3 regions of the Yimella radicis genome follow, and region 3 is predicted to be linked to each of the others. Evidence: predicted binding sites of a transcription regulator. Region 3 holds the regulator's gene; each other region holds the start of a gene.
What was found. The regulator HrcA, encoded in region 3, represses chaperone genes, less so after heat shock. The targets are predictions, from matches to a motif close to TTNGCACTCGNNNNNNNCGAGTGCNAA.
Positions count from the first base shown of each region.

Region 1 (9,874 bases), on a different contig from region 3:
CGGTGTCGACGGCATCAGCATTCCGCTGATCGTCCTCACCGCCGCGATCGGTCTGCTCGCGATGCTGCACCGCCGGATTGATGACCGATCTGGTTCGGACGCAACGTATTTCGGCTGTCTGCTGATCGTGGTCGGCGGCGCCCTGCTCGGCTTCCTGGCCCGCGACGCGATCCTGTTCTTCATCGCCTTCGAGATGGTCCTCGTGCCGATGTGGGTGTTGATTGCGGTCTTCGGCGACCAGCGGGACCGCGAGAGCACCCGCCGCGCGGCGCTCATGTTCGTGCTCTACACGGTGCTCGGCTCGACGCTGATGCTCGCCGGAATCCTGGCGCTCGTCTTCGCCTCCGGCACCGCCGACCTCACCGAACTCGCCCGGGGCGTCTCCCTCAACGCACCCCAGCAGACCGCCATCGCCGCGATGCTGCTGGCCGGGTTCGCAGTCAAGGTGCCGCTGTGGCCGCTGCATTCCTGGCTGCCCGCCGCACACACCGCCGCACCCACCGGCGGCTCGATGCTGCTGGCGGCCGTCCTGCTGAAGCTCGGCACCTACGGCGTCATCCGGTTGCTCGTCGCACCCTTGCGCGAAGGCTGGCAGACGCTCGCACCCCTCGTCGGCGTGCTGGCGGTCATCGGCATCATCTGGGCCGGTCTGGTCTGCCTGGTCGAACCGTCACTCAAACGCCTGATCGCTTACTCCTCGGTGGCCCACATGGGCGTCGTGATGCTGGCGCTCGCGACCGGCACCGAACTCGGTCTCAAGGCGGCTCTCTTCGGCAACATCAGCCACGGACTCATCTCGGCGCTGCTGTTCGCAGTGGTCGGTGGGCTCAAGCAGCGCTGGCACGACGACCGCCTGGACGTGCCTCGGGAGGCCGTCCGCGACGTCAGCCCCCGCCTGGGTTTCGCTCTGCTTTTCGGCCTCGCCGCCTCCCTCGGTCTGCCGCCGCTGGCCGGCTTCTGGTCCGAGTTGCTCACCCTCCTCGCCGCTTGGCAACCGGCATCCGATCGGACGCTGTTCAAGGTGCTGGCCGCCGTGGCCGCGATCGGTGCCGTGCTCGGCGCCGCGTACGCACTGCGCGTCGCGCGCACCGTCTGGGGCGGCTCATCCGACCGCAGCGAACGCGTGGTGCCCGAGCCCGCGCCCTGGCGTGATGCGTCCGCGTTGGAGTGGACGGTCATCGCGACGCTGATCATCGCCATCGCGGTGCTGGGCGTCTGGCCGACCGGGCTGCTCGATCTGATGGCCCCTGCCGTCGATCAGTCGGGAGCAATCCGATGAACATCCACGTGTACTGGCTGCCGCTGCTCCCGGTGATCATCCCGGCGGTCACAGCCGTCCTCGTCCTGGTGATCGACGCAGTCGTGCCCCGCCGACGCACCGTCCACTTCGTCGTGGCGGCCCTCGCCCTGGCCGCGGCCACCGCGAGCACCGTCCCTTCGCTGACGCGGGTGTTCGACGATCCGGCCACCTCGTTGTGTCAACCGGAGGGCAACTGCTTCTACGTCGTCGACAACGTCTCGGCGGGTCTGCAGGCAGCCGCGCTGCTCTCGGCACTCGTCGTCACGTTGCTCGCGGCGCCGATCCGGATCGCGAAGTCGCACAGTGTGATTCAGGTGTCGGCCCTGCTGTCCGTGACCGCGGGCGCCACGGGCGTCGTCGCCGCCCGCGACCTCCCCGCGTGGCTGGTGATGCTCGAACTCGCGACCGTCCCCACCATCGCGCTGGTCGCCGTCCGCGCCCGCCGCACGGCGGTGGACGGCGCGCTCAACCTGCTGACGACGTCGCTGGTCTCCTTCGCGGTGACGGCGATGGGTGTGGCGATGTGGTTCGCCGCCACCGGTTCGGCCACCTTCGACGCCGACACCGTGCAGGTCGCGATCGACAACCCTGACACCCGCCCGATGCTCGCCGTCGCGCTGATGCTGATCGTCGCCGGTGTCGGGTTCAAGCTGTCGCTCGTGCCCTTTCACGCGTGGACTCCCGAGGGGTACGCGGGTGCGTCCGTCCCGATGACCGCGCTGCTTGCGACGGTGTCCAAGATCGCTGCACTGGGGGCGTTGCTGGTGGTCGCCCGCCCGATCGCCGCGGTCGGGGGAGCGGCCATGGTCGCGCTGGCGGTCATCGCGGTGCTGTCGATGACGCTCGGCAACGTCATGGCGCTGCGTGAGAACGACACGCTGCGCTTCCTGGCGTGGTCCTCGGTCTCCCAGGCCGGCTGGATCGTGCTGCCGCTGGCCACCTCGTCCAGCCGTGCGGTGCACGCCGCGGCCGCGTACGTCGTCATCTACGCCGTCGCCACGCTCGGCATCTTCATCGCGCTCACCGCGGTCGCCCACCAGCAGGGACGCTCTGCAGTCACCGCGTTCGATGCTCTGCGCGGACTCGGACGACGACAGCCGTGGACCGGCGTCCTGCTCTCGCTCGGTCTGTTGACTCTCGCCGGTCTGCCTCCCGCGATCGGCGGAGTGCTGGCGAAGGTCGCGGTGCTGCACCCCGTCGCGGACGAGCGGCAGTGGCTCCTGCTGGTACTCGCCGCGATCAACGCGATGATCGGCGTCGCGGTGTACCTGCGATGGGTGTGGCAGATCTTCAGCTCCGGCGGTGACACCGTCGACCGTGGTCTGCGTGCCCACCCGCTGCACCTGATCCTGCTCGTTGCCGGGGTGCCCGCGCTGGTCGTCGTGAACCTCGCGCCCCAGCTGTTGTTCTGGCTGGTCGACTGAACGGACGCCTGCAATCCCGCGGTCGTTCGGCGTTCCGAGCGCGCGCACCTAGACTGCTCGCTCGTGCACCGGTTCGACGAGAAGACCCAGCAATTGAGCGACGCCATCGCGGCGTACGCCGACAACCGACTCAAGCTGAACCCGGTTCCGCTGGACGGGGTCGCGACCCCGCAGGAGCTTCAGGAGCTCGTGGGCCAGACGATCACCCGCGAGGGCATGGGCGGACTGCCGGCGCTGGAACTGTTCACCGAGCAGCTCGCGCCGAAGTGCCTGTCGATTGACCACCCACGCTATCTGTCGTTCATTCCTTCGGCGCCGACGCGCGAGGCAGCCATGTTCGACCTCGTCGTCGGTGCGTCCGCGCTCTACGCCGGTTCGTGGCTCGAGGGCTCGGGTGCGGTGTACGCCGAGAACCAAGCGCTGCGCTGGATCGCCGATCTCGTGGGCCTGCCCCCGACCGCCGGCGGTCAGTTCGTCCAGGGCGGCACGATCGGCAACCTCTCCGCCCTCGTCGCGGCGCGAGACACCGCCCGCGCGCTCACCGACAAGCGTCCGTACCGCGTTGCAGCCACCTTCGGCTCACACTCCTCGATCGAGACCGCGTGCAAGGTGGTGGACGCCGAACTGGTCAAGGTGCCGGTCGACGACTGGCAGCTGACCGGCGAAACGCTGCGAGAAGTGTTGGAGGAGAACGGTCCTGACACCTTCTTCGCCGTCGTCGCCACGGCTGGCACGACGAACTTCGGCATCATCGACGACATCGACTCCGTCGCGGACGTGTGCGATCAGTACGGCATCTGGCTGCACGTCGACGGTGCCTACGGCGGCGCCGGGTTGGCGGCGCCGAGCGTCCGGGAGAAGTACGACGGCATCGAACGCTGCAACTCCTTCATCGTCGACCCGCACAAGTGGTTCTTCGCGCCGTTCGACTGCTGTGCGCTGATCTACCGCGAACCCATGCTCGGACGAGCCACGCACACCCAACACGCCTCCTACCTGGACGTGCTCACCGGCTCGACCGATTGGAACCCCTCCGACTTCTCCATCGGCCTCACTCGTCGCGCTCGCGGCCTGCCTTTCTGGTTCTCGCTCGTGGTCAACGGCACGGACGCCTACACCGAGGCCATCGAACGCACTCTCGAGGTGGCGCGGTTCGCCAACGAGGAGATCAAGAAGCGGCCGTACGTCGAACTCGTGCGCGAGGGTTCGCTCACCGTCGTGGTGTTCCGCCGCCTCGGCTGGTCGGCCGCCGACTACCAGCGCTGGTCGGACGACCTGCTGGAGCGCGAGGAGGCGTTCGTGGTGCCGACCTCGCACGAGGGCGAGACCCTCGCCCGGTTCGCGATCGTCAACCCCCTCACCAGTGAGGACGACATCACCGCGATCCTCGACACCATGGCCTGACGGCCCCGCGAATCTGCGCGGATTGTGTTGCTACCGGGCGGCGTGTACCTGCACCAGTTGGCCGTCGGGGTCGGTGATCTCGAGCACCGTGCCGAACGAGGTGTCGACCCGAACGTCGTGACCGGCCTCGCGCAAGGTCTTCGCCAGGGCTTCGGGTTCGCCGGTCGTGGTGAGGGTGAGCGAGGCGCGCGAACCACTGACGCCGGCGAGGTACTTCTCGAACTCACCGGGACGCGCGACATGCAACCCGACGAACCCACGGTCGGCGGCGAACTGCCGGTACGGCGTGCCCACAGCGTTGTCCCCGCAGCTCAGACCGAGGCGTTCCAGGAAGGTCGACCACGGGCCGGACGGATCGGTGAACACGACGGGACAGACCGACAGGTCACCGCTCGGCGCGGCCTCGTGCTCGGTGTAGCCGTAGAAGTCGGTCTGCTTCTCGTTGATCCACAACTGCTCGCCGTCCGGGTCGGTGATCCGCAGTGAGCGGCCGTAGGTCTCGTCGATGGGCATGTCCCCGAAGGCCTTGGCGAGGGCGTCCAGATCGTCGACCTCGAAGGTCAGATCGGTCTGCCCGGCGACCGCGTCCGACTCTGCGGAGTTCACCCCGTGCAACAGGACATCTCCGGACCCCGACCGCATGACCGCCCAACTGTCGTCGGAGGTCACGGTGGCGACCAGTCCGAGCGTCTCGCAGAACCGGCGCATGGCAGGAACGTCGTTCGTGAAACGAATGGCTTGAGTGGTGATCATCACTTCGACTCCTTCAGGTAGGCGGTCAGGGCTCGTTCGACGAGCGCGGACAGGCTGGTGCCCTCGTCGATGGCGCGGTGCTTGGTCTCGGTGACCAGTCCCTTGGGTAGGTACACGTTGAACTGCACCTTCTTGCTTTCTTCTTCATCCATGCTTGAATGCTAGCAATATAGAAAACGAGCAAGCAGGGCCTGAGCCGCATCTTCATTCGCAGGTGACGCGGTTGGTGTCGAAGAACGAAACCGCTGGGCTACTGGCGAGTCCGTGATTGAGTCGCCCTCATGAACACCAGCACAGGCGTCGTCTTCCCGGTCAGCAACACCGCCAAGATGGCGCAGGGGCAGGAGGAGCGCAGTTCGTCGGCCTTCGGTCGAGGGGTCGTCTCCGACGCGCTCGCCTCCGTGGACGAGCCGGGAGCTCTCGCTGTCCGTCGCGACACCGGGTGGCGCCGCGGCTATCCCCGACACTTCCGGCGCCTGGTCGAGGTGGGCGCGCGCGACCACCAGGCGGCGATGGCGATCGCCCGCGACGGACTGTCGGCGGTGCACGAGCGGATGTGCTGGCTTCCTGTGACAGGCGGGCACGACCGGCGCGTGGCCGAGGCCTTTGCGACTCCCAGTCCGCAGCCTGCCCTGGAGTCGGTGACGGTGCGCGGCGACGGCGATCCGGAGCGCGAATTCACCCTGCCCTACAAGGGAGATCGGCTCTCGGGGGCCAACCTGCGTCGCCGGTTGGACGACTGGGTCGAATCCGGCGTCATCGAACCGGGGGTGCGGGACGCGGTGGGTCAGGTGCTCGACCATCCGGAGTGGCTGGACGTCCGTGACCGCACGTTCGTCGTGTTGGGCGCCGGTGCCGAGATGGGTCCGTTGCGGTCGCTGCTTCGCTGGGGAGGACATGTCGTCGCAATCGACCTTGCCCGCCCGGGCATCTGGTCGCCGCTGTTCGACCTGGCCAGGTCGGGTGCGGGATCGCTCACCGCACCGGTCGGTCCGGCCGGGGTGGATGCGTCCGACCCGAGTCAGCATGCCGGTGCCGACCTGCTGCACGACACCGGCCGCATCGGCGACTACCTGATGGGCGTCGAAGGCCCGATGGTGCTCGGCAACTACGTGTACGCCGACGGTGGGGTGAACCTTCGTCTCTCGGCCGCCACGGACGCCCTTGCCGTGCACCTTTCGCAACGTCCGGACGTCGCGCTCGCCTACCTGGCCACACCCACCGACGTCTTCGTCGCGCCGGACGATGCTGTGTCGCAAGCCAATTCAGGACTCGACTCGGCGTTCCTGAAGTCGGTGCGTCGTCCGCTGCGTGCGCTGTCAGGAGGCCGATTGCTGCAGCGGCAGTACCCGCCGATCGTCGACGGCCCCGCGATCAGCGACACGATCGTGCCGCAGCAGGGGCCGAACTACTTGCTGGCCAAGCGAATTCACCGCTGGCGCGCGACGGCCGCCGCGGCCGACGGGCAGCTGGTCTCGATGAACATCGCGCCGCCCACCCGCACCAAGAGCGTCACCAAGAACCGGGCCCTGGCTGCCGCGTACGCAGGCGCCCACCGGTTCGGCGTCGAGGTGTTCGATCCGTCCACCGCCAACACCCTCATGGCGGCGATGCTCGTCCACGATCTGCGCACCGGTGGCTACGCGGCCAAGGGCGACGTGTGGGCCGCCGAGGCGGCCGGCGCGGCCCATGGCGGGCTGTGGCGTTCGCCGTACGACCCGCGGTCCGCCCTCGGAATCGCGGCTGTACTCGGCATCGGAGGGGCCCGCTGAGGCCCATTTTCGACTCATTCGTCACATCCGTCACAGGCTCACCGCCACAAATGACAACGGTGTCATTAGGCTCCTAGAATCGGCGACGGCTCGGCTTGCCCCAGCGGGCGAGCCGAGCACCAGACGTCCACGAGGAAAGGTCACCGATGAGCGCGGCGGAGCAGACGAGTGCACCCCAGGGTGCAGAGCTGACCGACCGTGACCGGCGGATCCTCGAGCTCGAGCGAGACTGGTTCCGCGCCCAGGGCTCCAAGGAGGACGCGATCCGCGACCGCCTCGGCATGGGCTCGACCGCGTACTACCAGGCGCTCAACGCATTGCTCGACAACCCGGAGGCGATGAAGGCCGACCCGCTGTTGGTCAAGCGCCTGCGCCGACTGCGTTCCAGCCGGATGAAGCAGCGCAACGCGCGCCGGTTCGGTTTCGACACACCTTGAGCCTGCCCAGCCCACACAAATCGGCGTGAGTTTCTGCCCTTCGCCGGACGTGGCGAAGGGCAGAAACTCACGCCGATTCTCGGGTGGGGTCGAAGTCAGACGCCGCCGTTGAGCAGCACGCCACCGTCGACGGTGAGGGTCTGGCCGGTCATCCAGCCGGAGTCGTCCGAGGCGAGGAAAGCAACCACGCTGCCGATGTCCTCGGGCTCGCCAAGGCGCTTGAGCGGGTAGGGCTTGGCCACCTGCTCCTCGCGTCCGGAGTAGAGCGCCTCGGCGAACTTCGTCTTCACGACGGCCGGTGCGACGGCGTTGACCCGGATGTCCGGGCCGAGCTCGATCGCGAGTTCCTCGGTGAGGTGGATGACGGCGGCCTTGCTGACGCCGTACATCGCAATGCCCGGGGCGGGTCGCAGGCCGGCGACGGACGCGACATTGACGATCGAGCCGCCGTGCTCCTGCATCCACGCCTTGTGCACCAGCTTGACCCACTCCAGTGCGGACAGGACGTTGACCTCGAGGATCTTGCGCGACACCTCTGGCTCGACGTCGAGCAGCTTGCCGAAGACCGGGTTGATGCCGGTGTTGTTGATCAGCACGTCGATGCTGCCGTGCTTGTCGATCGCGGTGCGCACGACCTCCTCGCGGTGCGCGGCGTCGTCCGCCTTGCCGGCGACGTAGGACGCGCGCTCACCGAGTCCGGCGACGGCTTCCTTGAGGGTGTCCTCGCCACGTGCGGTGATGATGACGTTCGCGCCTTCGTCGACCAGGCGCTCGGCTATGGCCAGGCCGATGCCTCGGCTGGCTCCGGTGACGATCGCGGTCTTGCCCTCGAGACGGTTCATGGAGACCTCTTCTGTTCGTTTCGGTGGTTGTGTTGTCATCTTGTCGCAACCCGTACGTCCGACGAAGGAGTGGTCCATGTCCAGCGCTAGAGGAAACCTCGACTGGCAGCCCCTGGAGGAGCACGCCGGCCTCGTGGCGCCGACGGTCGCGGACGCGAACGCGCCCGGTCTGCTGGTCGCGCCGGTCGACGACTCGCTCTCCGACACCGCCGCGTTCTGCCAGGCGTACGACGTGACCCTCGAAGCGGCCGCGAACTGTGTTGTCGTGCAAGCGCGCCGGGGTGAGAACACCACGTACGCCGCCGTCATCGTTCGGGGCACCGACCGCGCCGACGTGAACAAGACCGTCCGCAAGCACCTGGACGCTCGCAAGATCACCTTCGCCGACCAGGAGCACACCGAAGCGGCCACCGGCATGAAATCCGGCGGGATCACGCCGGTCGGTCTGCCGGTGGACTGGCCGATCCTCATCGACCGGGCGGTCGCCGAGGGCGGGGAGTTCGTGATCGGCGGGGGAGTGCGCACGTCGAAGCTGTTGATCACCGGCGAAGCCTTGGCCGCCCTGCCGAACGCCGAGGTTCTCGACCTGACGATCGCCGGTTGAGCCGTCCGGTTCGCGTGTCCGGGAGCCCGCCGAAAATTCCCCGGCGTCCCGTTTGCACTCGCCCCGCGCGAGTGCCAATAATGGCGTTAGCACTCTCGGCATGAGAGTGACAGAACAAGTGGCAGTACGGCGAGGGTCACATCGCGCGGACGACGTAGGTCCGCAGCCGGTGCGGCTCGTCCGTCGCGGGCGTCGTGCCGCCAACTCGATACGCAATGTGTGGGAGGAACCACCACATGGCCAAGACAATTGCCTTCGACGAGGAGGCCCGTCGCGGACTCGAGCGGGGTATGAACACCCTCGCCGACGCCGTCCGTGTCACCCTCGGCCCCAAGGGCCGCAACGTCGTCCTGGAGAAGAAGTGGGGCGCCCCCACGATCACCAACGACGGTGTGTCCATCGCCAAGGAGATCGAGCTCGAGGACCCCTACGAGAAGATCGGCGCCGAGCTGGTCAAGGAGGTCGCCAAGAAGACCGACGACGTCGCGGGTGACGGCACCACCACCGCCACCGTGCTGGCCCAGGCCATGGTGCGCGAGGGTCTGCGCAACGTCGCCGCCGGCGCGAACCCGATGGCGCTCAAGCGCGGCATCGAAGCGGCTGTCGCGGCTGTGTCCGAGCAGCTGCTGTCGCACGCCAAGGAGATCGAGACCAAGGAGCAGATCGCTGCCACCGCGTCCATCTCCGCCGCGGACCCCCAGATCGGTGAGCTCATCGCCGAGGCCATGGACAAGGTCGGCAAGGAAGGCGTCATCACCGTCGAGGAGAGCAACACCTTCGGTCTGGAGCTGGAGCTCACCGAGGGTATGCGCTTCGACAAGGGCTACATCTCCGGTTACTTCGTGACCGACACCGAGCGCATGGAGACGGTGCTCGACGACCCGTACATCCTGGTCGTCAACTCCAAGATCTCCTCGATCAAGGACCTGCTGCCGCTGCTGGAGAAGGTCATGCAGTCCGGCAAGCCGCTGATGATCATCGCCGAGGACGTCGACGGCGAAGCACTGTCGACCCTGGTGGTCAACAAGATCCGCGGCACCTTCAAGTCCGTTGCCGTCAAGGCTCCGGGCTTCGGTGACCGTCGCAAGGCCATGCTCGGTGACATCGCCATCCTCACCGGTGGTCAGGTCATCTCAGAGGAGGTCGGCCTCAAGCTCGAGACCGCCGAACTCGACCTGCTCGGCCGCGCTCGTAAGGTCGTCGTCACCAAGGACGAGACGACCATCGTCGAGGGTGCCGGCGACGCCGACCAGATCGCCGGTCGCGTCAAGCAGATCCGCGCCGAGATCGAGAACAGCGACTCCGACTACGACCGCGAGAAGTTGCAGGAACGCCTGG
Region 1 covers NZ_BAAGZR010000025.1:139,828-149,701, reverse strand. The annotation lists gene ACYU8W_RS13680 (complex I subunit 4 family protein) at 1-1,279, shown strand, start outside; gene ACYU8W_RS13675 (NADH-quinone oxidoreductase subunit N) at 1,276-2,724, shown strand; gene ACYU8W_RS13670 (pyridoxal phosphate-dependent decarboxylase family protein) at 2,788-4,128, shown strand; gene ACYU8W_RS13665 (VOC family protein) at 4,159-4,881, opposite strand; gene ACYU8W_RS13660 (CopG family transcriptional regulator) at 4,881-5,033, opposite strand; gene ACYU8W_RS13655 (hypothetical protein) at 5,163-6,653, shown strand; gene ACYU8W_RS13650 (DUF3263 domain-containing protein) at 6,800-7,090, shown strand; gene ACYU8W_RS13645 (SDR family oxidoreductase) at 7,186-7,932, opposite strand; gene ACYU8W_RS13640 (YbaK/EbsC family protein) at 8,009-8,536, shown strand; gene groL (chaperonin GroEL) at 8,773-9,874, shown strand, end outside.
Region 1: groL (chaperonin GroEL) is a predicted target of HrcA. The motif match lies at 8,588-8,614, and genes of this name have one in related genera.

Region 2 (9,874 bases), on a different contig from region 3:
GCTCGATCTCGGCCTTCAGCTCCTTCACGCGACCGTCGACGTCGGCGGTGTCGCCCTGGCCGTCGATGATCGTGGTGGAGTCCTTGGTGACCACGACGCGGCGGGCCTGGCCCAGCACGTCCAGGTCAGCCTGGTCGAGCTTGAGGCCGACCTCCTCGGCGATGACCTGACCACCGGTGAGGATGGCCATGTCCTGCAGCATCGCCTTGCGACGGTCACCGAAACCGGGGGCCTTGACCGCGACGACGTTGAAGGTGCCGCGGATCTTGTTGACCACCAGGGTCGACAGCGCTTCGCCGTCGATGTCCTCGGCGATGATCACCAGCGGCTTGCCCGACTGGACGACCTTCTCCAGCACCGGCAGGACGTCGGCGATCGCCGAGATCTTGCCCTGGTTGATCAGGATGTAGGCGTCCTCGAGGACGGCCTCCATCCGCTCCGGATCGGTCACGAAGTAGGGCGAGATGTAGCCCTTGTCGAACTGCATGCCCTCGGTGAAGTCGAGCTCGGTCACCGCCGTCGAGGACTCCTCGACCGTGATGACACCGTCCTTGCCGACCTTGTCGAACGCGTCGGCGATGAGGCCACCGATCGTGGTGTCCTGCGCGGACAGGGATGCGACCTGAGCGATCTCTTCCTTGCCGTCGACCTCGCGGGCATTGGACAGCAACTGGTCGTTGACGGCTTCGACGGCCTTGTCCATGCCGCGCTTCAGACCGGACGGCGAGGCGCCGGCGGCCACGTTGCGCAGACCCTCCTTGACCATCGCCTGGGCGAGGACGGTCGCGGTGGTGGTGCCGTCACCGGCGATGTCGTTGGTCTTGGTGGCGACCTCCTTGGCGAGCTGCGCGCCGAGGTTTTCGTAGGGGTCGTCCAGCTCGACCTCACGGGCGATGGTGACGCCGTCGTTGGTGATGGTCGGGGCGCCCCACTTCTTGTCGATGACGACGTTGCGGCCCTTGGGGCCGAGCGTCACCTTGACGGCGTTGGCGAGTGCGTCAACACCGCGCTCGAGCGACTTACGCGCGTCGTCGTTGAACTCCAGGGTCTTTGCCATGGTGATGGAAGTCCTTGTCTTTCAGTCTCTTTCGAGAGGTCCTGGGTGGACCGGGGAATGTGCGACGCCCCGGATCGCGGCCCGCAGAGGGCGGCGAGCCGGGGCGCCTTGAATGCTCGTGAGGCCGATCAGCGCTCGACGATGGCGAGCACGTCGCGCGCCGAGAGGATCAGCAGCTCCTGGCCGCCGTACTTCACCTCGGTGCCGCCGTACTTGGAGTAGATGACCTTGTCGCCGACCTTGATGTCCATAGGGACACGCTCGTCACCGTCCTCGTTGAAGCGGCCGGGGCCGACAGCGACGACCTCGCCCTCCTGGGGCTTCTCCTTGGCGGTGTCCGGGATGACCAGACCGGAAGCGGTGGTCTGCTCGGCCTCGACGGCCTTGACCACAATGCGGTCCTCGAGCGGCTTGATGTTCACCACAGCGGATCCTTTCTACGTTGTACCCACCGCGTCGTGCGGCGGAAGTTTGCCCTGTGACTCACCGGCTCCCGGGCTCCGGTCGCCGTCGCGGGGGTCGACCTGAGCCTTTGCGGAGCCGGCACTGTCACAGGCTGAGTGCCACTGGCGAATCTAGCACTCGCATACGTCGAGTGCTAACTGCCGTCCGACACTCTTCATTCCGTTCGGGCGGGCAGGATGGGGACATGCGATTCGGACCCGCGCCGACCCACACCATCGCCCATCTGAGCGACCCGCACGTGCTCGCGGACGGGCGCCGGCTGCACGGGGTGATCGACGTGATCGACAACCTGCGCCGCACCCTGGACCAAGTGGTTCGCACCGGTCGGTCCATCGACGCGATGGTGTTCACCGGCGACCTCGCCGACCTCGGCGAACCGGACGCATATCGCGCACTGCGTGAGATCGTCGAGCCCGCGGCTAAGGAGTTGTCCTGCACGGTCATCTGGGTCATGGGCAACCACGACGAACGTGCGCCGTACGCCCGCGGGCTCTTCGATCTCGCGGTGGACGACGAGCCGCAGGATCGCGTGTACGACCTGCGCGGGCTTCGGGTGATCGCGCTGGACAGCACGGTGACCGGCTACCACCACGGTGCGATCGACGACGACCAGATCGCCTGGCTGGCAGACCGGCTGAGTACGCCCAGTCAGTACGGCACCTTGCTCGCGCTGCATCACCCGCCACTGGTCTCGGCTGTCGACCTGATGAATGTCATCGGCCTCGACAACCAGGACGCCTTCGCATCGGTGCTGCGTGGCAGCGATGTCCGGGCGATCCTGGCCGGGCACCTGCACCACAGCTGTCACGGCACGTTCGCGGGCATCCCGGTCTCGGTGGCGGCCGTGTCCTGCTACTCCCTGGACGGCGGGGCGCCGAACGGAGCGCTGGTCGGGGTCGACGGGCGTCAAGGCTTCGACCTGGTCGACATACATCCGCACGGGCTGGTGCACACTCACATTCCGCTCGGCTCTCCCCCGGTGGTCAGCGGGTTCTCGCCGCAGGTGCAGGACGCGCTGGCCGCGCTCTCGCCGGCGGAGCGCCGCGAGGCCTTCTCCAGCAAGTCCTCCACCTGGACGCCGTCCTGATGGATGCCTTTCTCGTCGAGCGAATCCTGTCGGACGACGGCCGTTCGCTGCTCGACTCGTTGCCTTCGTACGACCCTGCTTCGGTGATGGCGTTGACGACGCGACTGCGCGCACAGGGCCACGATCCCGAACTCGTCAGTGCCGTGCTCACACAGTCGGCGCTGCGACACAGGGCGGTGGAGAAGTTCGGACCCGACGCCGCGCGGATGTTCTTCACTCCCGACGGACTCGAGCAGGCCACCCGTCCGCGCATCGCCGACGGGCACGCGGCCCGCTTCGCAGCCGCGGGCGTGAACCACGTGTACGACCTCGGTTGCGGAATCGGCTCGGACGCACGGGCATTCGCTCGCGCCGGACTTGCCGTGCACGCATTCGACCTGGACGCTGCGACTGCGGCGATCGCACGCGCGAACCTGCCCGGCGGTACGACGGTGTCGGTCGAGGACGTCACGACCGTCGACGTCCCCTCACACGTGGGTGTCTGGCTCGATCCGGCGCGGCGCACCTCGGGCGTTGCCGACATCACCGGCCGGACCAGGCGCACCTTCCGGCTGGAGGATCTCCTGCCGTCCTGGAATTTCGTCACCGCTCTGGGGGCCTCCGGACGAGCGGTGGGCGCCAAGCTCAGTCCTTCCTTCCCACGCTCGGCACTCCCCGACGGAGCGTCGGCGCAGTGGACCTCCCTCGGTGGCGAGGTGCTGGAGTGCTGCGTCTGGTTCGGCCCTGTCGCCGACGACTCGCGGTTCACGGCTCGCGTCCTCACTGCAACGGACGACGTCGTGATTCGCAGCGAGCACATCGCCGCAGAGACCGACAGCGTCGACGGCCTGGCAGCCTTCCTCTACGAAGCTGACCGGGCGGTCGTGCGTGCAGGGGTGACCGGCGCGCTCGCCGACGCAGTGGACGGCACCGAACTGGCCTCCGGCCTCGGCCACGTCACCGGTGACGTGCGTGTCGATGTTCCGTACGCCCGGCGCTACCGCGTCCGGGAGGCGGTGCCGTTCAACATCAAGAACCTACGAGCATGGTTGCGTTCCAACGACATCGGGCGAGTCACGGTGAAGAAGCGCGGTGTGAGGTTCGACGATGCCCGCTTCGTACGCGACCTCAAGCTCAAGGGCGACGCGAGTGCCCTCCTCCTGGTGACCAGGTTGGCGCAATCCCAGATCGTCCTCGTGCTCGAGCCGGACGATTCCGACGAACCGGACCCTCGCCCGTAGCCTGAGCGCGATGATCAGAACCGTCTCCGTCCTCACCGTCAGCGCTCTCGCCCTATCGGCGTGCAGCGGCGACCCCGGCGGCCCGTCCGCCGGGACGACGTCGCCGGGAACCGCCGCGGTGACACGCACGACCTCTCTTTCGTCCGGCACGTCCTCGGTCGAACCGACGCCGAAGCCTTCGTCGACGACGTCACCGGGTGCATCCTGCGTGGACGGCCTGCTGCGATCTATGTCGCCGGCACAGCGCGCCGGCCAACTGGTGATGGTCGGGCTGGACGCGAGCATGTCCGCCGAGTCACTCGACACGATGATCAAGGACCATCACATCGGCAACATGTTCTTCATCGGCGGCTGGCGCACGACCTCTCGAGTGAAAAGCACCTCCGATCACGTTCAAGCACAAGCGAATTCGTCGTCGACGAAGAGTGTCGGGTTTTTGATCGCCGCCGACCAGGAGGGCGGCCAGGTTCAGCAGTTGAAGGGTGACGGCTTCTCTGCGCTCCCGTCGGCGCTGCGCCAGGGCACGATGTCGTCTGCGGACCGAGCCGCCGTCGCACGAACGATCGTCCGCGAACTGAAGGCGGTGGGCGTCAACGTCGACCTCGCCCCGGTCGCCGACACCGTGCCGCCGGCGAACCCGCGCTCCAACGAACCGATCGGACGCTGGGGTCGCCAATTCGGGAACAACCCCGCTAAGGCCGGCTCCGCTGTCGCCGAGGTGGTGCGGACGATGCAGGCGGGCGGCTTGCAGAGCACGCTCAAACACTTCCCCGGCCTCGGTCGGATCACCGGCAACACGGACTTCACCGCCGACGGCATCGTCGACGACCAGACCTCGGCTGACGACGAATACCTGCGCCCCTTCCGCGACGGGATTGCCGCCGGTGCCCCGTTCGTCATGGTGTCGTCGGCCTACTACTCGAGGATGGACGCCGAGAACCAGGCGATCTACTCGCCGAAGATCATCGACGGCGTGTTGCGCAGACAGCTCGGCTTCGGGGGAGTCGTAATGAGCGATGACCTGAATGCCGTTGCGGTACGTGATCTTCCGGCCGGTGAACGCGTGGTCAAGATGGTGCGCGCGGGCGGCGATGTGGCGCTCACCGGACTCGCGTCCGCGGCGCCGCTCATGGCGAGGGCACTGACCGCCGAAGCCGCGAAGGACCCTGTTTTCCGGGCGAAGCTGAACGCGTCGGTGAAACGGGTACTGATGGCCAAGACCGCGATGGGCCTGACGTCCTGCTCGGGGCGCGAGTAGTCCGGAGTCAGACCGAGACCGTGCTGACCGGCAGGCTCGAGTCCGTGCCGAGGTCGAGGCTCGACGGCGTAAGTCCGCGAGCGACGACCTGGGCCCCGAGCGCTGCGACCATCGCCCCGTTGTCGGTGCACAGCCGGATCCGCGGGACGCGCAGGCTGATTCCGGCTGCGGCACAACGCTCTTCGGCCATCGTCCGCAACTGGGTGTTCGCGGTGACTCCTCCGCCGATCTGCAGATCCTTGATGCCGTGGTGCTCGCACGCGTCGATCGCCTTGCGAGTGAGCACGTCAGCCACGGCCGCCGAAAAGCTCGCGGCGACGTCGGCGAGCGGCACGTCCAGACCGTCGCGTTCGCGCTCCTGCACCCAGCGCACGACCGCGGTCTTCAGGCCCGAGAACGAGAAATCGAAACGATGCTTCTCCATGTCGCGCGCCGACGTGAGACCCCGCGGGAAACGGATGGCGGTCGGATCCCCTTGCTGCGCAAGCCGATCCAAGTGCGGTCCTCCCGGATAGGGCACACCGAGCACCCGCGCCACCTTGTCGTACGCCTCGCCGGCGGCGTCGTCGATCGTCCGGCCCAGCGCAGTCACGTCGGACGCGATGTCGCGCACGATCAGCAGATCGGTGTGCCCGCCGGAGACCAGCAGGGCCATCGTCGGCTCCGGCAACGGGCCGTGGTCGAGCACGTCGGCGCAGACGTGTGCACACAGGTGGTTCACCCCGTACAGCGGCTTGTCGAGCGCCCATGCGACCGCCTTCGCCGCCGAAACCCCGACCATGAGCGCACCGGCGAGACCGGGTCCTGCAGTCACGGCCACCGCGTCGACGTCGGCGAGGGTGAGTCCGGCGTCGTCGCATGCTCGCTCGATGGTCGGGATGATCGCTTCGAGGTGTGCCCGACTGGCGACCTCGGGCACCACCCCGCCGAAACGGACGTGTTCGTCGACACTGCTGGCGAGGGAGTCGCCGAGCAAGGTGGTGCCGCGTACGAGCGCGACTCCGGTCTCGTCGCAGGAGCTCTCGATCCCGAGAACGACGGGCTCACTCATCGTCTGCCTCCAGCAGCGCTCGCATGATGATCGCGTCGACACCGTCCGGCTGGTAGTAGCCGCGGCGCACGTTGATCTGCTCGAAGCCGTTGCGGTCGTAAAGCTTTCGCGCGGCAACGTTGTCGGCGCGGACCTCGAGCATCAGTGCCTCGGCGCCGGACGACACAGCCTCGGCGCGCATCCAGTCCAACAGTTCTTGGGACAGCCCGGAGCGACGTCCCCGGGGTCGGACGGCGATCGTCATCACGTCGGCGACATCGCCGGCACAGTCGACTCCCGCATACCCGACCACACCCTCGTCGTCCTGCGCGATCAGGTAGCGACGCTGAGGACGACCGGCGAGCTCGGACCACCAGGTGGTCTCGCTCCACGCCTCGTGCCCGAAAAGCTCCCGGTCGATCCTGGTGAGATCGGGGATGTCGCTCCAGTGCATCTCGCGCGTGATCACGGCCGGCGCCGTTGTCCGGCAAGTGAGGTGAGCGCCGACTTCTGGCCGACCGACGGGACGGCATCCGGCTGCCGCAGATACAGGGGTTGCAACGGCAGCAGCTCCCCGCCGTCGCGCAGACGGGACGCGACTAGCAGGCCCAGGTGAGCGGCACTCACGTCGGCCGGCTCCATCGCCGAGGCGAACACTTCGGGATAGAGCCTCGCTCCCCGGCCGGCCGCCGGCAGCGCTCGAACCTCATCGGGGAGGCCTGCCGGTTTGTGCACCTGCGGCTCGCTCTCGCGTTCACCGCGCACGTACCGCGCCCAGTAGACCTCCTTGCGACGTGCGTCGGTGGCGACGACGAACTCCTCCACGTCGCTCGTCGCGGCTTGATGCGCGATGGCGTCGAGGCTGCAGACCCCGTGGGCCGGGACACCGAGAACATACGAGAGCGTGGCCGCCGTGGTGATTCCCACCCGCAGACCGGTGAACGGACCGGGCCCGACGCCGACAGCGAGCGCCGTGACGTTCGCCCGGGTGACCCCGACTCCGTCGAACAGGTCACGAACGAGCGGCATCAGGATCTCGGTGTGGCGGCGCGCGTCGACGACGGTCTGCTCCGCGACGACCTCTGCACCGGACACGAGGGCGACGGTGACCGCCGAGGTCGAGGTGTCCATCGCCAGCAGCAGCTCACTCATGACGCGACCTGCGCAGCAACCGATTCGAAGCGAGCGCCGTTGGGTTGCAACCGAATCGAGCGGACCTCCGTCGACGTGTCCACATCGATGACCAGTTCCAGACGCTCTTGGGACAGTTCCTCGGCCAGACCGGCACCCCACTCGATGACCGTCACCGCCTCGTCCAGTTCGGAGTCGAGGTCAAGGTCATCCAGTTCGAGAGAGCCGTCCAGGCGATACGCATCCACGTGCACCAACTCCGGACCGCCGACGAGCGAAGGATGGACGCGGGCGATCACGAAGGTGGGGGAAGTGATCGGTCCACGCACACCGAGTCCCTCGGCGATTGCCTGGGTCAACGTGGTCTTGCCCGCACCGAGGCCGCCGGTCAGCACGACGACGTCGCCGGCACGCAGCAGCGCGCCAAGACGACGGCCCCAGGTCTGGGTCGCTTCACGATCGGGCAGCGTCACAGGCGGGACGCTCATCGGGCTGCCTTCTGCTTCTTCTCCAGCACACCCTTGCGCCTCGGCCGTAGGTCGGTGACGGTGCGCGGCACCGTGGAACGGCGCTTGCTGGGTGGTTCGACGACGGCGCGGGAAGCACGTTCGGCGAGCGCGACGATCTCGGTGTTGACGATCTCCGGGTGCTCCAAGGGGAGCATGTGACCGGAGTTCTCGACGACGATGTACTCGGCGTGCGGCATCTTCGCGACCATGACATCGGCGTGGGCACGCGGGACGATGCGGTCCTGCTGACCATGGATCACCAAGGTTTCGATGCCGTCGAACTCGGCCAACACGTCAGTGCGTTCATGGTCGACGAGGGTCGGCATGAAAGCGGAGATGACCGACATCGGGGTCTCGAAGATCATGTCGGCGGTGTAACGCACGACGGCCATCGGTACGTCCGAACCGAACGAATACCGATGCACGAGATAGCTTTCCACGTCCTTGCCGAGTTCGAGGACGCGTTCGACGGTGCTCTGCCTTGCGGACAGCCGGGCGACGGTGCCGGGACCGAGGCGGTGCACGGCGGCGCCGACCTGCTTGCCGAGGCCGAAGTCGAGCGTGCTCAGCGCTCCCGAGCTCGTGCAGACGAAGCCGGCACCGACCACGCGTTCGCGGATGATCTCCGGGAACTGTTCGGCCATCGCCATCATCGCCATGCCACCCATCGAGTGGCCAATGAGGATGAGTGGCCCGTCGGGGGCGGCTTCTGTGATCACCGCGTGCAGGTCACGTCCCAGCTGGGCGATCGTGTAGGACGACTCCTCGCCTTGTTCGGACAGGCCGTGGCCTCGGTGATCCCAGAGCACCACCCGGAATCCGGCTTCTCGCAACGCTTTTCGCTGGAAGTGCCACACACCGTGGTGCTGGGTGTAACCGTGCGACAGCACGACGGTGGGTCGCTCGCCGATTTTCGCGCCGACCGGGTCGTCGATCTCCACGTGCAGCGGCACGGCGTCGCTGATCACGACGTCCTCGTGGTCGGGTATGTCGTCGTATTCGACTTCGAGACCGAGTTCGATCGCGGTGCGGCGAGCCTTCAGCAGCCGATCGGCCGCGACTCCCGCGGCCGTGGCAGCACCGGCAGCCAGGATGCCGACGCCGAGACCGAGCAGTCCACCGTCACTCGCCATGGTGCCCACCTCCGACGTACACCCGCGGCAGGCGCGAGCTCATCCGGGCGACGATCTCGTAGCTGATCGTGTCGTTGGCATCGGCCCAGTCCTGCGCCGTCGGGACGCCGAGTTCGCCGTCACCGAACAGGACGACTTCGTCCCCGGCACTCACGTGCGCGTCACCGACGTCTACGACGAACTGGTCCATGCAGACGCGTCCGGAGATCGTGTAGCTCGAGCCACCGATCTGTACCGGTGCCCTGTTCGAACCCGACCGTGGGACGCCGTCCACGTATCCGATCGGCACGTCGACCACCGTCGTCTCGCGATCGGGCGCATAGGTGTGTGCGTAGCTGACCCCCTGGCCGACCGGAATCCGTTTCACCACAGTCGCATTCGCGCTGACGGTCATGGCTGCACGCAGTCCGTAGTCGGCTGGTCGGCCGAGGTCGGGCACCGGCGACAGACCGTAGACCGCCAGCCCCGGACGCACCATGTCCCAGGCCGCCTGCGGCGTCGTCAGTGTCGCGGCGGAGTTCGACATGTGGCGCACCTCGAGGTCGAACCCGGCACGTTCGCAGTCACGGACAGCGTCCGCGAACTTCTCCTGCTGCTGCAGCACGGTGGGGTGAGTGGGCGCATCGGCGAACGCGAAGTGAGTGAAGACGCCGACGACCTTCACAGCGCCCTCGGCGACATACGGACCGGCGGCCGCGACCAGCGCGTCCCAGTCGGCGCCGTAGGCTCCGTTGCGGGCGAGACCGGTGTCGACCTTGAACTGCACCCGCGCTGTCCGCCCGACCCGGCGCGCCGCTTCGACGACCGCGTCGAGTTCCCAGACCGCCGGCACCCCGATGTCGATACCGGACACGATGGCCCGGTCGAAGTCGGTCCCCGGCGCGTGCAACCAGGACAGCACCGGCTCCTCGACGCCGGCTGCACGCAGTTCGAAGGCTTCGTCCATCTGGGCCACGCCGAGCCAACTCGCTCCCCCGGCCACCG
Region 2 covers NZ_BAAGZR010000007.1:283,856-293,729, forward strand. The annotation lists gene groL (chaperonin GroEL) at 1-1,057, opposite strand, end outside; gene groES (co-chaperone GroES) at 1,186-1,479, opposite strand; gene ACYU8W_RS05880 (metallophosphoesterase) at 1,707-2,609, shown strand; gene ACYU8W_RS05885 (THUMP-like domain-containing protein) at 2,609-3,829, shown strand; gene ACYU8W_RS05890 (glycoside hydrolase family 3 N-terminal domain-containing protein) at 3,840-5,087, shown strand; gene tsaD (tRNA (adenosine(37)-N6)-threonylcarbamoyltransferase complex transferase subunit TsaD) at 5,095-6,138, opposite strand; gene rimI (ribosomal protein S18-alanine N-acetyltransferase) at 6,131-6,586, opposite strand; gene tsaB (tRNA (adenosine(37)-N6)-threonylcarbamoyltransferase complex dimerization subunit type 1 TsaB) at 6,583-7,269, opposite strand; gene tsaE (tRNA (adenosine(37)-N6)-threonylcarbamoyltransferase complex ATPase subunit type 1 TsaE) at 7,266-7,736, opposite strand; gene ACYU8W_RS05915 (alpha/beta fold hydrolase) at 7,733-8,890, opposite strand; gene alr (alanine racemase) at 8,880-9,874, opposite strand, start outside.
Region 2: groES (co-chaperone GroES) is a predicted target of HrcA. The motif match lies at 1,633-1,659, and genes of this name have one in related genera.

Region 3 (9,874 bases):
GTGCTGCGCCTCGCGGGCGAGGGCGAGGGAGTCGCCGACGATATCTGCCACGCCGTGGAAGACCTCTGGCGTCATGTAGTTGTGCGCCAGGATCACGGCGTCGTGCTCGCGCTTCAGCGCTGCGATCGCCTCGATCTCCGGCTCGAAGACGGCCCACTCGACCTCGGGGATGAGGTGGCGGACCTTCTCGTACGTGGCTGTCGACATCGTCGGCTCCATCCTATTTGCTCACATTGAGTAAATGCTTGGAGTGAGCATAACATCGCTCACTGCAACTACTGCGCGTGCGAGCACGCGCAGTAGTTGCAGTGAGAGGCGCAGTGGTTGCGGAGGGTGGGCCGTACCCGCAGCGGCGGACGCGGGTCAGCGCGATCGGGGGATCGGCACCTTGGTGCCCACCTGGCCGCGGGCCGCAATGGCCTCGCGACGGAAGCGGTAGAGCCGCGCCGGTCGTCCGCCGGTGGCGCGAGAGGTGTCGTCGGTCGGCTCCACCAGCGCCTGCTGTTCGACCGAGCGGCGGAAGTTCTGTTTGTGCAGGCCGGCGCCGACCAATGCCTCGACCACCGCCTGGAGCTCGCCCAGGGTGAACGTCGGGGGCATGAGCTCGAACACGAGTGGGCGGTATTGGATCGTCGAGCGCAGCCTGGACAGACCCGTCGCGAGGATGCGGCGGTGGTCGGAGTGCATCGCGGGGCCGGTGAGGCCGTCGACGCCGTCAGCGGCGTTGGGCGAATCCGCGACCAGTCCGGCCTCCCAGAGCAACTCGTAACGTTGCAGCGCCAGCTCGGGACGCCATGGCAGTTCACCATCACCGAAGATGTGCGCGATGCGTTCGGACGCATCGGTCGACCACCTGCGCAGCTCGCTCATCAGCTTGTCGCACAACGCGATCGAGGTCTCCGACCGGCGGTCTTCCCACGGCAGGAGGTCGTAGACGTCGCGCCAGCCGTCGTCGGCGGCCGCCCGCGTGAGCCCCAGGTAGGAGATCGACACCGCCCGACCGGCGGAACCGTCGCGGCCCAGGTCGGCAAACGTATAGAGCTGCTCCACGAAGCCCAGGGAGTGCCCCGTCTGCTCGGCAACGAACGCTCGCGCGCCGTTCTGCAGCGAGTGGTGGTCGGTGCGCAACGGGCCCGCCGGAAGGTGCAGTGGATCGCCGGCGGCGAGCACCATCGGTCCCTGATCGGGCGCGCCCGCGCAGGTGCCGACCGAGACGACGACCGCCACCAGGTCGGCATGCAGCGACGCGGCCGGGCGAGAGGTCATGACGCAGAACCTACAAGGTGAATCGGATCAGACCGGAGCGGTGACGAAGTCGATGAGCTCCTCGACGCGGCCGAGCAGCTCCGGCTGCAGATCGGCGTAGTTGTCGACCGTGCCGAGAATGCGCTTCCACCCGCGCGCGACGTCAGCCTGAGAGGCGTGCGGCCAGCCGAGCTCGGCAAGGATGCCGTGCTTCCACGAGGTGCCGCGCGGTATCACCGGCCACTTGGTCCAACCCAGCTTTTGCGGACGCACGCTCTGCCACACGTCGACGTACGGGTGGCCGAGGATCAGCACATGGTCGCGCGACTGAGGCAGCGCCCGCGCGGCGTCGACGATGCGCTGCTCCTTGGTACCCCGCACCAGGTGGTCGACGAGGATGCCCATGCGCCGCCCCGGCCCGGGGGCGAAATCGCGGATCACGGCCGACAGGTCGTCCACGCCGTCCAGCATCTCGACGACCACGCCCTCGACCCGCAGATCGTGGCCCCACACCTTCTCGACCAGTTCGGCGTCATGTCGGCCCTCGACGAAGATCCGTGAGCCGAGCGCGACCTTCGCCCGCTGGTCGACCACGGCGACCGACCCACTCGCCGTACGCGTGGTGGTGGCGCGTGCGGCCGCCAGCGCGGCCGCGTCCGCCGGGCGTGGGGGAGTCAGGATCACCGGGCGTCCGTCGATGAGGAAGCCCGGGCCGAGCGGGAACGCGCGCACCTCGCCGCGTCGGTCCTCCAGGTGCACCACGTGCATCCCGCCGACCTTCTCCACCCGGACGACGGCGCCGACGAACCCGGTGTCGACCTCCTCGACGACCGTGTCGGGCTCCGCGGCGACCTCCTGGGATCGTCCACGCTTGGGCGCGCGCCAGTCGGAGGAGAGCACATCGGAGCCGTATCGGTCTGTCACGGCCGTCACGGTAGACGGCGGCGCAGGTCACGTCGTGGGTGACACGCGCGGTTCGCGCCGGGTCGTAGAATTGGCACTCGTGCCCTCGGAGTGCCAAAGTCGCGGGCGAGCCCGTACCAGTGAGGAGGACCGATGAGCGAAGAACGCCGTCTCGACGTGCTGCGCGCGATCGTGCAGGACTACGTCGCCACCTCCGAGCCCGTCGGGTCCAAGGCCTTGCTTGATCGTCACCAACTCGGCGTCAGCGCCGCAACGATCCGCAACGACATGGCCGCCCTCGAGGAGGAGGGGCTGATCAGTGCCCCACACACCTCCGCCGGACGTGTCCCCACCGACGCCGGATACCGCCGGTTCGTCGACCAACTCGGCCACATGAAGCCGCTGTCACGCTCCGAGCGCGTGGCCATCGAGACCTTCCTGCAGCAGGCGGTCGACCTCGACGACGTCGTCGACCGCACCGTCCGGCTGCTCTCGTCGCTCACCCACCAGGTCGCGGTCATGCAGTACCCGTCGATCGGCACCGCCACCGTCCGTCACATCGAGCTCGTCAGCCTCGCCGACACCAAGGTGATGGTCGTGCTGATCATGTCGACCGGACGGGTGGAGCAGCGGGTGCTGACCATCGCCCACACCGCAGACCAGCTCCTCAGCCTGCGCGACGTCGTCAACCAGGCCGCCGAAGGGCGCACCCGCGCTCACGCCGCCGACCGGCTGGACGCCTGGGCCGAGCAGCGCCGCGCGGGGGCGAGGCCTGAGTCGCACCCCGACGACTCCACTCCCACGTCCGTCGGCGTGATCCGCGACTTCCTGGCCGAGGAGCGTGAGGAGCGCGTCGTCATGGCCGGCACCTCCCACCTGGTGCGCTCCGGGCAGGACTTCCCAGAGACCATCGGACCGGTGCTGGACGCCTTGGAAGAACACGTCGTTCTGTTGCGTTTGCTGCAGCAGATGGAAGGCGACGACGTCTACGTCCGGATCGGCGGCGAGAACGCCATCGACGGATTCCGGACGGCATCGATCGTCAGCGCTCCGTACACCGCCGGTGGCATCGGTGTGCTGGGTCCGACCCGCATGGACTACCCCACCACCATGGCCGCGGTTCGCGCGGTCGCCCGTTACGTCTCGGAAATTCTCGAGCAGTAAGGAACTTCGTTGAACGACTACTACGCCGATCTCGGCGTGTCCCGCGACTCCTCGGCGGAGGACATCAAGCGCGCCTACCGCAAGCAGGCCCGCAAGTTGCACCCCGACGTCAACCCGGGGCCGGAGGCCGAGGCCGAGTTCAAGAAGATCTCGCAGGCCTACGAGGTGCTGTCCGACCCGAACAAGCGTCAGCAGTACGACATGGGCGCCGACCCGTTCGGCGGCCAGCACGCAGGGTTCGGCGGCAACTTCAGCTTCACCGACATCATGGACGCCTTCTTCGGTGCCGGCGCGGCCGGTGCGCAGGGCGGCCCGAGGTCTCGCGTCCAGCACGGACAGGACGCCCTCGTCCCGCTGCAGATCGACCTGTCGACCGCCGTTTTCGGTGGCACCGAGGACCTCGTCTTCGACACCGCGATCCTGTGTGACACGTGCGACGGTGAAGGCTCCCGCCCGGGCACCGGACGCCGCACCTGCGACGTCTGCCAGGGCGCCGGTCAGGTGCAGCAGGTGCAGCGTTCCTTCCTCGGCCAGATCATGACCACCCGTCCGTGCGGTGCCTGTCACGGTTACGGCGAGGTCGTCGAGTCGCCGTGCCCGGACTGCTCCGGCGAGGGACGCCGTCGTGACCGCCGCACGCTGAAGATCAAGGTGCCCGCGGGGGTCGACACCGGCACCCGCATCCAACTGAGCGGCGAGGGCGAGGTGGGCCCCGGTGGTGGCCCGAACGGCGATCTCTACGTCGAGGTGCGGGTCCGCAAGCACGAGACCTTCCAACGTCGGGGCGACGATCTGCACTGCTCGGTCGAACTCCCGATGACCGCGGCCGCCCTCGGTGCCAACCTGCCGCTACAGACCCTCGACGGCCCGCGCGACGTGGAGATCAAGGCCGGCACCCAGCCGGGCGATGTCATCACGCTCAAGGGCCTCGGCGTCACGCACCTGCGCACGAACATGCGCGGCGACCTGCTGGTGCACACCAACGTCCGCACGCCGATGAACCTGTCCGACGAGCAGCGCGATCTGCTGCGTCAGCTCGCCACGGCCCGCGGCGAAGAGCGTCCGGAGGGCAACTTCCAGCGAGCCGACAAGGGACTGTTCGGCAAGCTGCGCGACGCGTTCAAGTGACCGCTGCGCTCTTCCTGATCGACGCCGGACGCCTGGACGGTGTCACTGACGGTGCCCCGCTGGTGCTCGACGGCCCGGAGGGGCGACACGCGGCCACCGTGAAGCGGATCGAGCCGGGGGAAACCGTCTTGGTCGCCGACGGCTCCGGGACGGTCGCTCAGTGCACGGTGGCGGCGGCGTACAAGGACCGGCTCGATCTGGTTGTCGTCAGCACCGAGCAACAGACTCCGCAACTGCCGCATGTGACCCTCGTCCAGGCGCTCGCCAAGGGCGATCGCGACGACCAAGCCATCGAAGCCGCAACGGAATTGGGTGTCGACGAGGTCGTGCCGTGGCAGGCCGAGCGCAGCATCGTGCAGTGGAAGGGCGAGCGCGGCGCGAAGGCTGCGCGCAAGTGGGAGCAGGTCGTTCGTGCGGCGGCCAAGCAGTCCCGCCGGGCCACCGTCCCGGTCGTCGGTCCGTTGCTCGATCGCAAGGGGCTCGCCGGCCTGGCGAACGGCCGCACCGTGTTCGTCCTGCACGAGGACGCAACGACTGCCTTGGCCGATGTCGACCTCGCCGGAGTGGAAGAACTCGCGATCGTGGTCGGACCCGAGGGCGGCATCAGCCCCGCCGAACTGTCGGTGCTCGAGGACGCCGGGGCACGGATCGTCCGTCTCGGACCGCATGTACTGCGCTCGTCAAGCGCCGGTCCGGCAGCTCTCGCGGTCGTCATGTCGGGCACCCGCTGGGCGCACCACTGACCCACTCGAAGCCGGCGTGAATTTCGGATGAGACCCATCGGACCCGCACGTAGACTGGAACGCACGATGACAGATTCGACCAACAGCACCCCGCACACCGTCCAGGCGACCCACGCCGTCGAAGTACCACCGGATGTGCCGATGGTGCAGTTACTCGGGCCGAACGACGAATTGCTCACCACCATCGAGCGCGCGTTCCCGAAGCTGGTGATCGCGGTCCGCGGCAATGGAATCCAGCTGCAGGGCGATCCCGGCGACATGGCTCTGGTCGAGGATCTGCTCGACGAACTCATCGCGATCGTCGACGCCGGTCACCCGCTCAATCGTGACGCCGTCGAACGCTCGATCGGCATGCTGCGCCGCAAGACCCGCGAGCGCCCGGCCGACGTGCTCACGATGAACATCGTCAGCAGTCGCGGCCGCACCGTCCGCCCGAAGACGCTGGGGCAGAAGGAGTACGTCGACGCGATCGACGAGAACACGATCGTGTTCGGCATCGGCCCGGCCGGCACCGGTAAGACCTACCTCGCGATGGCGAAAGCGGTGGCCGCCCTGCAGGCCAAGGAGGTCGACCGGATCATCCTGACCCGTCCAGCGGTCGAGGCCGGCGAGCGTCTTGGCTTCCTGCCCGGGTCGCTCAACGAGAAGATCGACCCCTATCTGCGTCCGCTGTACGACGCACTGCACGACATGGTCGACCCCGACTCGATACCCCGGCTCATGGCGTCCGGCACAGTGGAGGTCGCACCGCTGGCCTACATGCGTGGCCGCACGCTCAACGGAGCGTTCATCATCCTGGACGAGGCCCAGAACACCTCCGCCGAGCAGATGAAGATGTTCCTCACCCGCCTCGGTTTCGGCTCCAAGATGGTCGTCACCGGTGACGTCACCCAGGTCGACCTGCCCGGCGGCACCACCTCCGGGCTGCGGGTCGTCCAGGACATCCTCAAGGGGGTCGACGACGTCCACTTCGCCCACCTCACCGCGCAGGACGTCGTCCGTCACCGCCTGGTGAGCGAGATCGTCGAGGCGTACGACCGCTTCGATGCCCACCGCCGCACCCCTGACAAGCGTGACGGGCAGGGTCCGCGTCGTGCTGGAGCAGCGGAGAAGAAGGCGTGAGCATCGACGTCGCCAACGAGACCGACGTCGAGGTCGACCTCGAGGAACTGCGCGAGTGCGCGGGGTGGGTGCTGCAGGAGATGCGCGTGCACCCCGAGGCCGAACTGGCCATCACCGTCATCGACGAGGACGCGATGGAGGTGCTGCACGTGAAGTGGATGGACCTGCCCGGTCCGACCGACGTGATGAGTTTCCCCATGGACGAGCTGCGTCCCGGCCGGGACGGGGTCGATCCCGAGGAAGGCATCCTCGGCGACCTCGTGCTCTGCCCCACGGTCGCGGCGAAGCAGGCCGAGGAGGCCGGTCATACACCTGCCGAGGAGATGCTGCTGCTGACCGTGCACGGCATCCTGCACCTGCTCGGGTTCGACCACGCCGAGCCGGACGAGCGCAAGGAGATGTTCGACCTGCAGCGCACGTTGCTGCTGACCTTCCTGGCCCGCAGGCCGGCCGCGACGAGCATCACCCCACCGTCGGGAGACTGACGCGGCAGCGTCGGACATACTTCGACTGCGCCCCGGACGGACGCGAGCAGCACGCAATCGGTTGGAAATGAGTTCGGAATGAGTGAGTTCAAGGCAGGGTTCGCCTGCTTGGTCGGTCGACCGAACGCAGGCAAGTCGACGTTGACGAACGCCCTGGTCGGCCAGAAGGTCGCGATCACCTCGAGCAAGCCGCAGACCACGCGGCACACGATCCGCGGTATCCACAACACCGATGACTCGCAGTTGGTGCTGGTCGACACCCCCGGTCTGCACAAGCCGCGCACGCTGCTGGGTCAGCGGCTCAACGACGTCGTCCGTGAGACGCTGATGGACGTCGACGTCATCGGCTTCTGCCTGCCGGCCGACCAGAAGATCGGCCCGGGTGACCAGTTCATCGCCAACGAACTTGCCGAGTTGCGCCGTGGACGCCGCAAGCCGGTGATCACGATCGCCACCAAGATCGACAAGGTGCCGCGCGACCGGATCACCGAGCACCTGCTCGCGATGGACAAACTCGGCGACTGGGACGAGATCGTGCCCTGTTCCGCGGTCGACGGCACCCAGGTCGACACGGTCGCGGAACTGCTGACGTCCTACCTGCCGAACTCGCCGAAGCTGTACCCGGACGACGTGCTGACCGACGAGCCCGAGATGGTGATGATCGCCGAGCTCGTGCGTGAAGCCGCCCTCGAAGGTGTGCGGGACGAGTTGCCGCACAGCCTGGCCGTCGTCGTCGAGGAGATGACTCCACGCGAGGACCGTCCGGAAGGCAAGCCGCTGATGGACATCCGCGTCAACGTCTTCGTCGAACGTCCCTCGCAGAAGGCGATCATCATCGGACGTGGTGGCTCACGCCTGCGTGAGGTGGGCACCAATTCTCGCGAGGCCATCGAGAAGCTGCTCGGCCAGCGGGTGTTCCTCGACCTGCACGTGAAGGTCGCCAAGGACTGGCAGACCGACCCGAACCAGTTGTCGAAGTTGGGATTCTGAGTACGCCATGACCGACGAGAACCTCGCGTGGGCAGAGTTCGGCGACACCCTGCGGTTGCCGATCGACGACAAGGACTACGTCCGCGACATCCCCTGGGAGAAGGCGGCGTTCATGCCGCAGTTCCCGATGATCGACATCGGTTCGGGAAGCGGCCTGACCACCCTGACCCTCGGTGAGCAGTACCCGGATGCCGAGATCCTGTCGGTGGAGCCCGACCCGATGATGCGAGCGATCCTGATGTCCCGCATTGCAGAACGTTCCGAGATTCGTTCGCGCACAACGGTTCTGCACGAGACGATCGGTTCCACCTGGTTGCCCGAGCAATGTGGTGGAGCGTTGCTGTTCAACGTGATCTACTTCCTTGGTGGGCGCGCCCGCGACCGCTTCTGGCAGCGCATGGCCGATGTGCTCGTGCCCGGCGCACCCATCCTGATGAGCCGGTCGTACGGCGGTGTGCCGGAGCAGTCGGTCGAGCGCAAACTCCTCAGCACCGCGATGATGGGCCGCAACGAGTACCAGCGCTGGTTCGAGGCGCAACCCGGACGCGACAACCGGATGGAGATCACCAACACCTTCGTCGTCCTGCGTGACGGTCAGAAGATGCGCGAAGAAACCACCAAGTTCGCGGCCTGGGGACTGGACGAGGACATGGTGCTGGACGAGATCCCGATCGGGAAGTTCGGCATCGAGGAGATCAACGACCGCTACTTCGCGATCCGGCGCCTACCCGACATCAAGCGCTGAGCCGCCGCGGCGCTCAGAACACCTTCACGTCTCGCCAGGCCTGATCGACGGCCTGTTCCTGCGCGGACCCGTCGCCGTACCTGGCCGATGCCGCCTTGACTGTCGCCTGGGCGAATGCCACGAAGTCGGCGTCCTTGGGCAACCTGCCGGCGGTGAGCGCGTCGTACCAGACCGGCCCCACCGTCTCCCAGCTGTTGCCCTCGAGCGCCACGGCGGCACGGTAGAACGCGTGGTTGGGGATCCCGGAGTTGATGTGCACGCCGCCGTTGTCGCCGGAGTCGTCGTGGGGCAGGTCCTGGTAGTCGTCCATGGACGCTGGTTGCGGGTCCTTGCCCAGCTTCGGGTCGTCGTACGCGGTGCCCGGTGCCTTCATCGATCGCAACGCGATGCCCTGCACCTTGTCGGTGAACAGTCCCTCACCGATCAGCCAATCAGCCTGCGCCGCGGTCTCATTGCGCTCACGTTGCTTGACCATCGAGCCGATGACGTCGGAGACCGACTCGTTGAGCGCTCCGGACTGGCCGACATAGACCAGGCCGGCGGTGTACTGGGTGAGGCCGTGCGCGAGTTCGTGACCGATGACGTCGATGCTGTCGGTGAACGAGCTGAAGTAGACCCCGTCACCGTCGCCGAACACCATCTGCTCGCCGTCCCAATACGCGTTGTCGAAGTTGCGGTCGTAATGCACGGTCGCAATCAACGGGAGTCCCTCGTCGTCGAGCGAATCGCGACTGAACTCATCGTGCAACAACGACCAAGTGGCACCCAGTCCGTCGTACGCCTCGTTGACCGACTCGTCGGACGACGGACCGTCGGCTTCGCCGCGCACGAGTGTTCCCGGAAGTGTCGTGCCCTGCTGCGCGTCGTGCACCGAACGCTTCGGAGCAGCCGTAAGGCTTACCGGACGCCTGATCGACGTCTCCTCCACCCGCGCCTGCAGGTCGGGCGGAATCAACCCGCCTGCACGCGGCTGACCAGGGCGGGGACGGTTGGCCCTCGCCTCCCGCATTCCGGTGATGGTCACCCGAATCCGCAATGTGCGCTCTGCCGCGCGTGCCACCCGTTCGTCGGACGACTGCGCGAGGGCGCGCAGGATGTGCGGCGGGACGATCGTGCACAGGGCCGGCGAAGTGCTCATGCCTTCATCATGCGTCCGATCAGGCGCCCTTTGGGTCAGGGAACAGTTTCTAGAGCTGGCAAAGACTTCGTCTTCATGCGGCAAAGTCGTCATGCAGGCGGCCGGTCGCGACTTGCCTTCCACCGTTCAGCGATGCCAGCTGTAGCCGTTCGACGACGTCGAACCCCGGGTGGACGGGTTGCTCAGTGGGCGACGTGGAAGCGGCGCCGTT
Region 3 covers NZ_BAAGZR010000002.1:107,433-117,306, reverse strand. The annotation lists gene nadA (quinolinate synthase NadA) at 1-207, opposite strand, end outside; gene ACYU8W_RS01595 (NUDIX hydrolase) at 364-1,266, opposite strand; gene ACYU8W_RS01590 (DUF3097 domain-containing protein) at 1,294-2,169, opposite strand; gene hrcA (heat-inducible transcriptional repressor HrcA) at 2,302-3,312, shown strand; gene dnaJ (molecular chaperone DnaJ) at 3,322-4,440, shown strand; gene ACYU8W_RS01575 (16S rRNA (uracil(1498)-N(3))-methyltransferase) at 4,437-5,183, shown strand; gene ACYU8W_RS01570 (PhoH family protein) at 5,250-6,305, shown strand; gene ybeY (rRNA maturation RNase YbeY) at 6,302-6,790, shown strand; gene era (GTPase Era) at 6,869-7,780, shown strand; gene ACYU8W_RS01555 (class I SAM-dependent methyltransferase) at 7,788-8,525, shown strand; gene ACYU8W_RS01550 (M4 family metallopeptidase) at 8,539-9,663, opposite strand; gene ACYU8W_RS01545 (NAD(P)-dependent oxidoreductase) at 9,846-9,874, opposite strand, start outside.